DNA from 2 places in the Desulfurispirillum alkaliphilum genome. Region 2 is predicted to be linked to the other one. Evidence: riboswitches for the same ligand, from Rfam matches in the RefSeq annotation. Region 2 holds a riboswitch; the other holds the start of a gene.
The links. A riboswitch is a leader RNA that binds a small molecule or an ion and turns the genes downstream of it on or off. The one in region 2 is predicted to bind cobalamin.

Region 1 (4,414 bases), 710 kb from region 2:
CAGGGTGTCAACTTCCACCTGGCCGCTGGCCACGGCGACCCTGGCGCCAGCGGGCTCGAGGCGCAGGTTGAAGCTGGTGCCCAGCACGCGGACTTCGCCTGCGGCGGCTTTTACCCGGAAAGGAGTTGTGTCGGGGGCAACGTCAAAGAACCCTTCGCCATGGCGCAGGGTTACCTGGCGCTGGTGGTTTTCCATCTGGACGCTGATGGCCGAAGCGGCCCCCAGGGAGATGCGGGAGCCGTCTGCCAGGGTAATCTGGCGCAGCTCACCGGCACGGGTGCAGTAGTCTGCGCCCAGGCAGTGCAGACCGGGAGAGTGGTGCAGGCTGATACTTGTGATGCCTGCGACCACCAGAAGGACGGCGGCGGCGGTGGCCAGGGTGGACCAGGCGCGTTGCCGGAGTGCCCGGTGGCGGAAGGTGGTACTGGCCCGGCGCGGGGCCAGGTCCTCCATGCCGTGCCAGATGCGCTGTATTTTCCGCCAGGATTGGGCGTGGATGGGGTTCTGGTCCATCCACGCGGACCAGGCGCGGCGGTCGGTTTCGCTGGCCTGGTCGTCCTGCAGGCGTACAAGCCAGGCGATGGCCTGCTCGTCTGGACACTGGTTCTGGGGTGATGAAAGATCCGGGGTGAAGGAGGTCTCCGGGTGCTGGCTCATGATTTCTCCTGTTGCGTGGCGTACTCATCCAGGCGTCTGGTGCAGTGGGTGAGGGCGCGGGCCATATGTTCCATGATAGTGCTGCGCGTGATGCCAAGCTGTTGTCCGATTTCGCTGTAACTCAACCCTTCCAGGCGCTTGAGCCGGAAGACTTCCCTGGCCCTGGGGGGCAGTTCCGCAATGGCATCCATGAGGATTGCCAGCTCTTCACGGGACAAAGCGGTGTCCTCGGCTGAGGGGGCCCGGCCCATGGCACTTTCCAGCTCTTCGGGGCTGATATCCTCCACGGGCATGTGGCTCGCGGATCGATAGTAGTCGATCAGTACATTGTGGGCAACTTTCAGCAGGTACGCTTTGGGATTGAGCAGGGAAATGGAGCTGCGCAGCAGGCGCAGGAAGGTTTCCTGGGTCAGGTCTGCCGCTGTTCCGGAAGAGGATACGCGGCTGGAGAAATAGCGCAGGATATCCTTGTGGTGGTTGCGGTAGATGTCGTGGGGATTCTGATCTGACATGGATGCCCTCTTCCAGTCGCTCTTCCGGGTGCGTCGCGTTCACGCTGCTTCACCTTCTGGTGAGTGTGGAGGCACGGGCGATCATGTTAGTTTACGCAAACTTTCTAGCGCTTTTTTCGATCCTCTGTCAAGGGTATTCGGGCATTTCAGCAGGAAAGTGCTGTGGGTGAGGCTGTCGCAGGGGTGAAGGGGTGCCGTGGCCAGCAAAAGAAACAGGGAGCGCCGGCTGACGCTCCCTGGATATACATGTTCTGAGGGGTTTTACTCTGCGGGCTGTCCGGCGCTGCGGCTCTTGCTGCGCTCAATGGACTGCAGGGCCAGGTAGTTTTCGCCAAAACGCTTGAGGTTGTCGATTTCGTTGTCATACTGGTCGTAGTGACGCTCTTCATCCATGACCAGATCCTCGAAGAGTTTCTTGGAGACCGAGTCGGCGTTGGTGCCGCACTCGTTGGCCCAGCGGTTATAGTCCATGGCGCTCTGCTCTTCCATTTTGGCAGCCATTTCCAGCATTTTATTCACGTCCTGTTCTGGAATGACATTGGAGCCGGCTTTCATTTCCACATCGCCACCCAGGAAGAGGATGCGCTCGGCCAGACGCTCCACGTGGATCATCTCTTCGATGGCGGTGCGCTTGAAGAGCCCGGCCAGCAGGTCGTAGCCCTGGTCGTCACAGTGAAAGTGGAAATACATATACTGGTGGAGCGCGGCGATTTCTTCAGATACGGCCTTGTTCAGCAGAGCTATACTTTTTTCATGCATGGAATGCCTCCTGATATTCGAGATGGATAAAAATATGCGAGTCCGATGGGCAGATACTACTCCAGAAACCCGTGGCAATCAAGGGAAGCCGGGGGTGGGAAATCTTCCGTTGACATGGTCGCAGAGGCAGGGCACTATATCGATCCGGGATTCAGGGAAGTGCGGTGAAAATCCGTCGCTGCCCCCGCAACTGTAAGCCGGACAAGGCTCCATGCGCCACTGTGACAACACGGGAAGGCGGAGCTGAGGATGATGGCGAGCCAGGATACCTGCCCCGAGAACACACAGCGGAGGGATGTTCCTATGGAAGTTCTGTCTTCACGTTCCCGTCTTTTGTAGCCAGCGCTCTGCGGCCCACGTACCCATTTCTTTTATCACATGCGTACCCCTGCCACTGCCTGCCCGGATATTTGCCGGGATGATGTGCCGTCTTCGCGGACGGACAGTGGCGGAAGCCACGGAGCCTGAACTATGATCACTACTGTCATGAAGCGCGATGGTCGTTTTGTCCCCTTCGACCAGGAGCGCATCGCCACTGCCATCTTCAAGGCCGCCCGTTCGGTGGGCGGCAGCGACCGTAACATTGCCTCGGCCCTCTCCCTGCAGGTGCTGCGCGCCCTGGTGGACCAGTACGGCCAGTACGGTTCCTGCACCGTAGAGCAGGTGCAGGACTGCGTGGAAAAGGTTCTCATCGAGGGTGGCCACGCCAAAACCGCCAAAGCCTATATCATCTACCGCCACCAGCGCGCCGACATGCGGGCCATGACCGAAAGCTTCGAAGGTCTGGAGAGCATCGTGGAATCCTACCTGGGCGGCAGCGACTGGCGGGTCAACGAAAACAGCAACACCACCTATGCGCTGCAGGGGCTCAACAACTACATCTCTTCCACCATCACCGCCCGCTACTGGCTCAATAAGATCTATCCGCGCCAGGTGCAGGAAGCCCACTCCCGTGGCGACTTTCACATTCACGATCTGGGGCTGCTGGCGGTGTACTGCTGCGGCTGGGATCTGAAGGATCTGCTGGTGCGCGGCTTTCGCGGCGTGGCCGGCAAGGTGGAGAGCAAGCCGGCCAAACACCTGCGCTCGGCCCTGGGTCAGGTGGTCAACTTCTTCTACACCCTGCAGGGGGAAGCCGCGGGGGCCCAGGCCTTTGCCAATTTCGATACCTGCCTGGCACCCTTTATCGCCTATGACCAGCTGACCTACCCCGAAGTGAAGCAGGCCATGCAGGAGTTCGTCTTCAACCTGAATATCCCCACCCGCGTGGGATTTCAGACGCCCTTCACCAACCTGACCATGGACCTGTACGTCCCCTCCACCCACCGCGACGAGCCAGTCATCATAGGCGGAAAGCCCCAGGAACGCACCTACGGGGAGTTTCAGGAAGAGATGTTCATGCTCAACCAGGCCTTCATGGAAGTGATGATGGAAGGCGACGCCAAAGGGCGCGTCTTCACCTTCCCCATTCCCACCTATAACGTCAGCCGCGACTTCGACTGGCAGCACCCCATGGTGGGCAGGCTGATGGAGATTACCGCCAAGTACGGCATCCCCTATTTTGCCAACTTCGTCAACAGCGACATGAGCCCCGACGACGCGCGCAGCATGTGCTGTCGCCTGCGTCTGGACAATCGGGAACTGCACAAGCGCGGTGGCGGACTCTTTGGCGCCAATCCCCTGACCGGCTCCATTGGCGTGGTAACCATCAACCTGCCCCGCATCGCCCACAGCGTGGACAGCGAAACGGCCTTCTTTGAGCGGCTGGCCGAGCTGATGGAGCTGGCCCGCGACAGCCTCAAAATCAAACGCAAGGCCCTGGAACGCCTGACGGAAAACGGCCTCTACCCCTATTCCCGCTTTTACCTGCAGGACATTCACCAGCGCTTTGGCGAGTACTGGCGAAACCACTTCAACACCATCGGCATCATCGGCATGAACGAAGCGCTGCTGAACTTTATCGGCGTGGATATCACCCACCCCGAAGGACTGGAATTTTCCCGCCGCGTCATGGAATTCATGCGGGAGCGCCTGGGACAGTTCCAGCTGGAGGAAGACGTGCTCTACAACCTGGAGGCCACCCCCGCCGAAGGCACCTCGTTCCGCCTGGCCCGCAAGGACCGCCAGACCCTTCCCGGCATCATCACCTCCGGTACTGAAGAGCGCCCCTACTACACCAACTCCACCCAGATACCGGTGGAGAAAACCCGCGACCTCTTTGCCGCCCTGGACCATCAGGATCAGCTGCAGCCCCTCTACACCGGGGGGACCGTCTTCCACATCTTCCTGGGCGAAGCCGTGGAGGACGGCACCACCGTGGGCAAACTGCTGGACACCATCACCCGGCGCTACCACCTGCCCTACATCACCATCACACCGACATTTTCCATCTGCCCCGTTCACGGCTACCTCAAGGGCGAGCACACCCACTGCCCCCACTGCGCCCAGGAACAGCGGCAGGAAATTCAGACCCGGATTACCGAACT
Region 2 (4,414 bases):
CGCCAGCAGGGCACCGCCAAAGGCCAGGGCTGGCACGCTGAAGGTGAGCCACATGCCGAGGGCAAAGGCGCTGACGGCTCCCAGGGCGGCACCACCGGAAACTCCCAGAATATACGGATCGGCCAGAGGATTGCGCAGAACCGCCTGGAATGCTGCCCCCGCCACAGAGAGGGCGGCCCCCACCAGGAGGGCTAAAAGGCTGCGGGGCAGGCGGATTTCCTGCACGATGGTGCGATGAATATCCTCTGTACCCGTGCTGAACAGGGCGCTCCACACCTGCCCCGGCCCGATGTCGTAGGGGCCGGTGGTCAGGGATATACCCAGGCTCAGCAGCAGAGCCAGGGACAGAATCGCGAGGGACAGGGTGGCGCGCAGCATATGCCTACTCCTTCCCGTGCAGGGCCTGGTGCAGGGCTTCCAGACCCTGAACCAGGCGGGGGCCGGGGCGATGCACCCAGTCGGAGTGAATGCTGACAATGCGGTTCTGCTGTACGGCCTGCAGCTGGGGCCAGGCCAGGAAGTATTCGTGGGAAGTGGAATAGGCGGTGTGGGGCGTGGCGACAATCACCTCGGGATCGATGGCCAGCAACCCCTCGATGCCCCAGGTGGGATAGCGGGAAGGGCCGTCGGGCACCACATTGATGCCACCCGCCACCCGCAGCAGGTCGTCGGTCATGGTGCCGGGTCCGGCCACCACCAGGGGATTGACCATAACGCTGAAGAGCACACGGGGCGGCACCTTACCGGCAGCCCGCTCCTCCACCGCGCGGATGCGCTGTTCCATGGACGTTGCCAGCTCTTCCGCCTGGGCAGCCCTGCCCGCCACACGGCCCACGCCGCGCAGGGAAGCAACCACTTCCGCCATGGTGCCGGGATTGACCACATAGACCGCAATGCCCATGCGCTGCAGGCGCTCCACAAAACCGGGCCGGTGCATCTCCGCCGAAGCGAAGACCAGGTTGGGGCGGGCGGCCACAATGGCCTCCAGGCTGGGGTCCGAGTAGGCCCCCATCTGGGGTTTGCGGCGCGCCTCGGCGGGATAGTCGCAGAAGTCAGTTACGCCGACCAATTGCCCATCGGCCCCGATGGCGAAGAGGATTTCCGTCACACTGGGCACCAGGGAGACAATGCGCTGGGGTGGGCTGTCCAGCCGTACGCTGCGCCCCATATCATCTGTCCACTGGCCCGCAACGGCAGACCAGTGGAGGGTGGTGAGGCACAGCAGGACCAGCAGGGCCCGTATGGTGACAGTCCGGCCGTTCATCAGAAGCGGTAGCTGGCGTACAGATAGGCGCTGCGGCCGGGGGTGTTATAGGTCGCCACTTCTTCGTACTCCTTGTCCAGAACGTTTTCTATACGGGCCTGCAAGAGCCAGTTGGGGGCAATGTCATACTCGCCCCGCAGGTGCAGCAGCCCATAGCCGGGCAGGCGCACCGTGTTGGCCCCATCGTCGTAGCGCTCGCTGAAGCCCTGGGCCGTAACGCCCACGCGGGCCTTGCCGAAGTCGCCATCCAGGTTCACCGTCGCCATCTGCTCCGCGCGGCGGGCCAGAAGATTGCCCGAATCCCGGTCTTTGGGATCCTGCAGGGTAATGGCGGCGCTGATGTTCCACTGGCTGGTCAGCCGGTAGCCCCCATCCAGTTCCACCCCGTCAATGCGGGCGCGACTGATGTTCTCCGCTGGCCAGCCGCTGATCATATTGTCAATTTCCGTGCGGAAAATACTGGTGCGCCAGTAGGCATTCGGCAGGGACTGCTGCAGCGAAATCTCGTAACTGGTTGATTCCTCAGGTTTCAGGTCGGGGTTTCCACCGCCCCAACCCCAGGGATCGGGGTAGTACAGCTCGTTAAAGGTGGGGGCGCGGAAGGCCGTACCATAGTTCAGGTCCAGCTTCAGATCGTGGGGAAGGCGCAGGCCATAGCCAGCGTTGTACGTGGTGTGGCTGCCGAACTGTTCATTATCGTCGTAGCGCACACCCACCAGGATGCTGTGGTTCATATGCTCCAGCTGGTACTGGGTGAAAAGGGCGCTGTTATCGCGGCTGCGCTCGTCGTAGTCCGTGTCGCTGCGCACCTTGTCCTTCGTGTAGTCGTTACCGATGGTAAGCACGTCGCTGTCGCGCAGGAAGAGGTCGCCCTGCACGCTGAACTGCTGTTGTTTGGTGTCAAAGAGGCTGGAGAAAGTGCCATCCAGAAAGTTTTCTGAACGATCCTGGCTCTGGCTGGCCTGAGCAGTCACACTGAGCGTATCTGTGGGCAGCAGGTGCAGGGTGAGGCCCAGGGCCTGCTGAATAAAGTCGGCAGAGTTCTGACTTGTGCCGTCATACTCGCTCTCACCCTCGGCATGCAACCCGGTGAATTGCAGGGAATTGCCCGGTGAAAACTCATGGCCGAAGCGCACACTCAGGGAATCCTCCCGGTAGCCATCCTTGTCCGGTTCATCGGGGGTATTGCCCCAGCCAAAAGCGTCGGGGACATCGTTCTTCTGGGCATCAATGCCGTCACTGCGCAGGTGCCCGATACCCAGGCTGTAGTGGCTGTTGCCGCTGGCCGTGGCAAAAAAGGCCCGCCCTTCAGCAGTGCCGTGGCTGCCACCGCCCACCGTGACCTCGCCCCGCGTACCGGCCTCGCCGCTGCGGGTGAACACCTGAATAACCCCACCCACGGCATCGGCCCCATAGAGGGTGGAGCGGGGACCGCGTACCACCTCGACGCGGTCAATCTGACTGAGGGGAATATACTGGAGGGAAGCGGCTCCCGTAGTAGCCGAACGAATGCGGATACCGTCAACCAGCACCAGGGTCTGGTTGGTGCTCGTACCCCGCAGATAGATACTGGTGTTTGTCCCCAGACCACCATCCTGATTCACCTGCACCCCCGGAATGGTCGCCAGCAAATCGGGCAGGCTCTGGTACTGGCCACGCTCAATCTCCTCGCGGGTGATAACCGTGACCGAAGCCAGGGTTTCATCCACGGTCTGGGCCGTGCGGGTGGCGGTGACGACGGTGGTCTCCAGTCTGACGGGGGCTGCCTCTTCGGCAAGGACGGATACCGCTGCAAAGGACATCAGTGATGCACTGATGGCAGCGGGATACAACAAGGAACCAATACGCATGAAAATGCCTCCTGTGTATCCCGGTTGTGGGGAGGACGCAGGAGGCGTTATGGCTGTGTTCAGCAATAGACCTGCAGCACCCACCTTCCATACCCGGGAAGGATAGTGTAGTGACCCTTTCCGGCAGGTCTCCTGGCTCACGATTCGTCCTCCGGATCGCCTTCCCGGCCCGTGGCCAGTGGCATGTGATCCCTTGTCGTCGCTTACAGTGGCGGGTCCGCGGGGGATTTACACCCCTCTTCCCTTTTCATCCACACCTGTGGACACCGGAAAAAAGCTCGAACAGCTTAAAGAGTGCAGCGGGGGGATGTCAAGTGCTCATCACACATGGCGCTTGAGTGCGGGCGGCAGGGAAACCGGAGAAGTGAACCATGGAAAGCACGGAGGGCACGAAAGGAACCGCGAATGGAAAGGCAGGGTCTCACCCCCGTTCGCTGCGCTCACGGGGGTCGCAAAGCCCGCCAAGGTAAGGCAAGGGAGATTAACCACGGAAGGCGGCACCAAAAGTGGGTGTCCTTTTATAGTAGTGTTCTCGTTTTAAACTGTCCTCTTGACGGGAAAGCTTACCTCATTACTTGCATTTTCCCCGATATTTCCCGTATCTTGGCGCGATGAAAATTGCACCCATGAACCATACCAACCAGGTATTCCTCCACTTCCGAAGCCAGGGCAGCAAAGTTGAGCGCTACGGACTGGTGGAGCATACCGGAGTCCAGGCCATTGCGGGAAGCCTCTTCCATGAATGGATAAGAACTCCCGAAACCTCTGACATTTCCTCACTGGAAGGCATTCCCTTCTGTTACAGCGAAAACATCTACTTTCTTCAGAGCGACGGACAGGTCACCCACCATAAATCCGCGGCCCACTTCCGGACGGATATCCTCGCGCCCTCCATGGGTGAACCAGTTCTCCATATTGCCCTGGTTTGCGGCAATCGATGCGGCTATGGCTCAAGCAGCCAGATGCGTATCCTGGGGTTCACATGGCTGGCAGACCACCAGTGCGCAGCCTCGCCCTGTTATGCTGCGCAGACGCTACAGCTTTCGAGCTTCCTTCTGTGTTCGGCTCCCAAAGCCCTGGAAGTGGAGACGACAGCAGGCAGACAAGTGCTTCCCTTCGACTCCGGGATGCTTTTTCCTCTGGCAGGACAGATGGGAAGTGCGTATACTTTTTACCCCGGAGATATCATCGCCCTGCCGGTTACTCCACCAGTTCCCCCTGTGACCGCCGTCTTCTGCGGCAACCACAGAGAACCCCTGATCAGGTGAAACCCACATGAAAGCCCTTGTACTGACAGTGC

Region 1: linked by a shared signal. The riboswitch ahead of ACZ46I_RS06135 (ribonucleoside triphosphate reductase) and the one ahead of ACZ46I_RS09260 (TonB-dependent receptor domain-containing protein) in region 2 are both predicted to bind cobalamin.

Annotation. Positions count from the first base shown of each region.
Region 1 is NZ_AP042405.1:1,340,503-1,344,916, forward strand. Features, by position in the region: gene ACZ46I_RS06120 (FecR family protein) at 1-657, opposite strand, end outside; gene ACZ46I_RS06125 (RNA polymerase sigma factor) at 654-1,169, opposite strand; gene ACZ46I_RS06130 (bacterioferritin) at 1,431-1,928, opposite strand; cobalamin riboswitch at 2,027-2,219, shown strand; gene ACZ46I_RS06135 (ribonucleoside triphosphate reductase) at 2,400-4,414, shown strand, end outside.
Region 2 is NZ_AP042405.1:2,051,893-2,056,306, forward strand. Features, by position in the region: gene ACZ46I_RS09250 (FecCD family ABC transporter permease) at 1-378, opposite strand, end outside; gene ACZ46I_RS09255 (cobalamin-binding protein) at 383-1,264, opposite strand; gene ACZ46I_RS09260 (TonB-dependent receptor domain-containing protein) at 1,264-3,114, opposite strand; cobalamin riboswitch at 3,220-3,400, opposite strand; gene ACZ46I_RS09265 (hypothetical protein) at 3,741-4,382, shown strand; gene mltG (endolytic transglycosylase MltG) at 4,390-4,414, shown strand, end outside.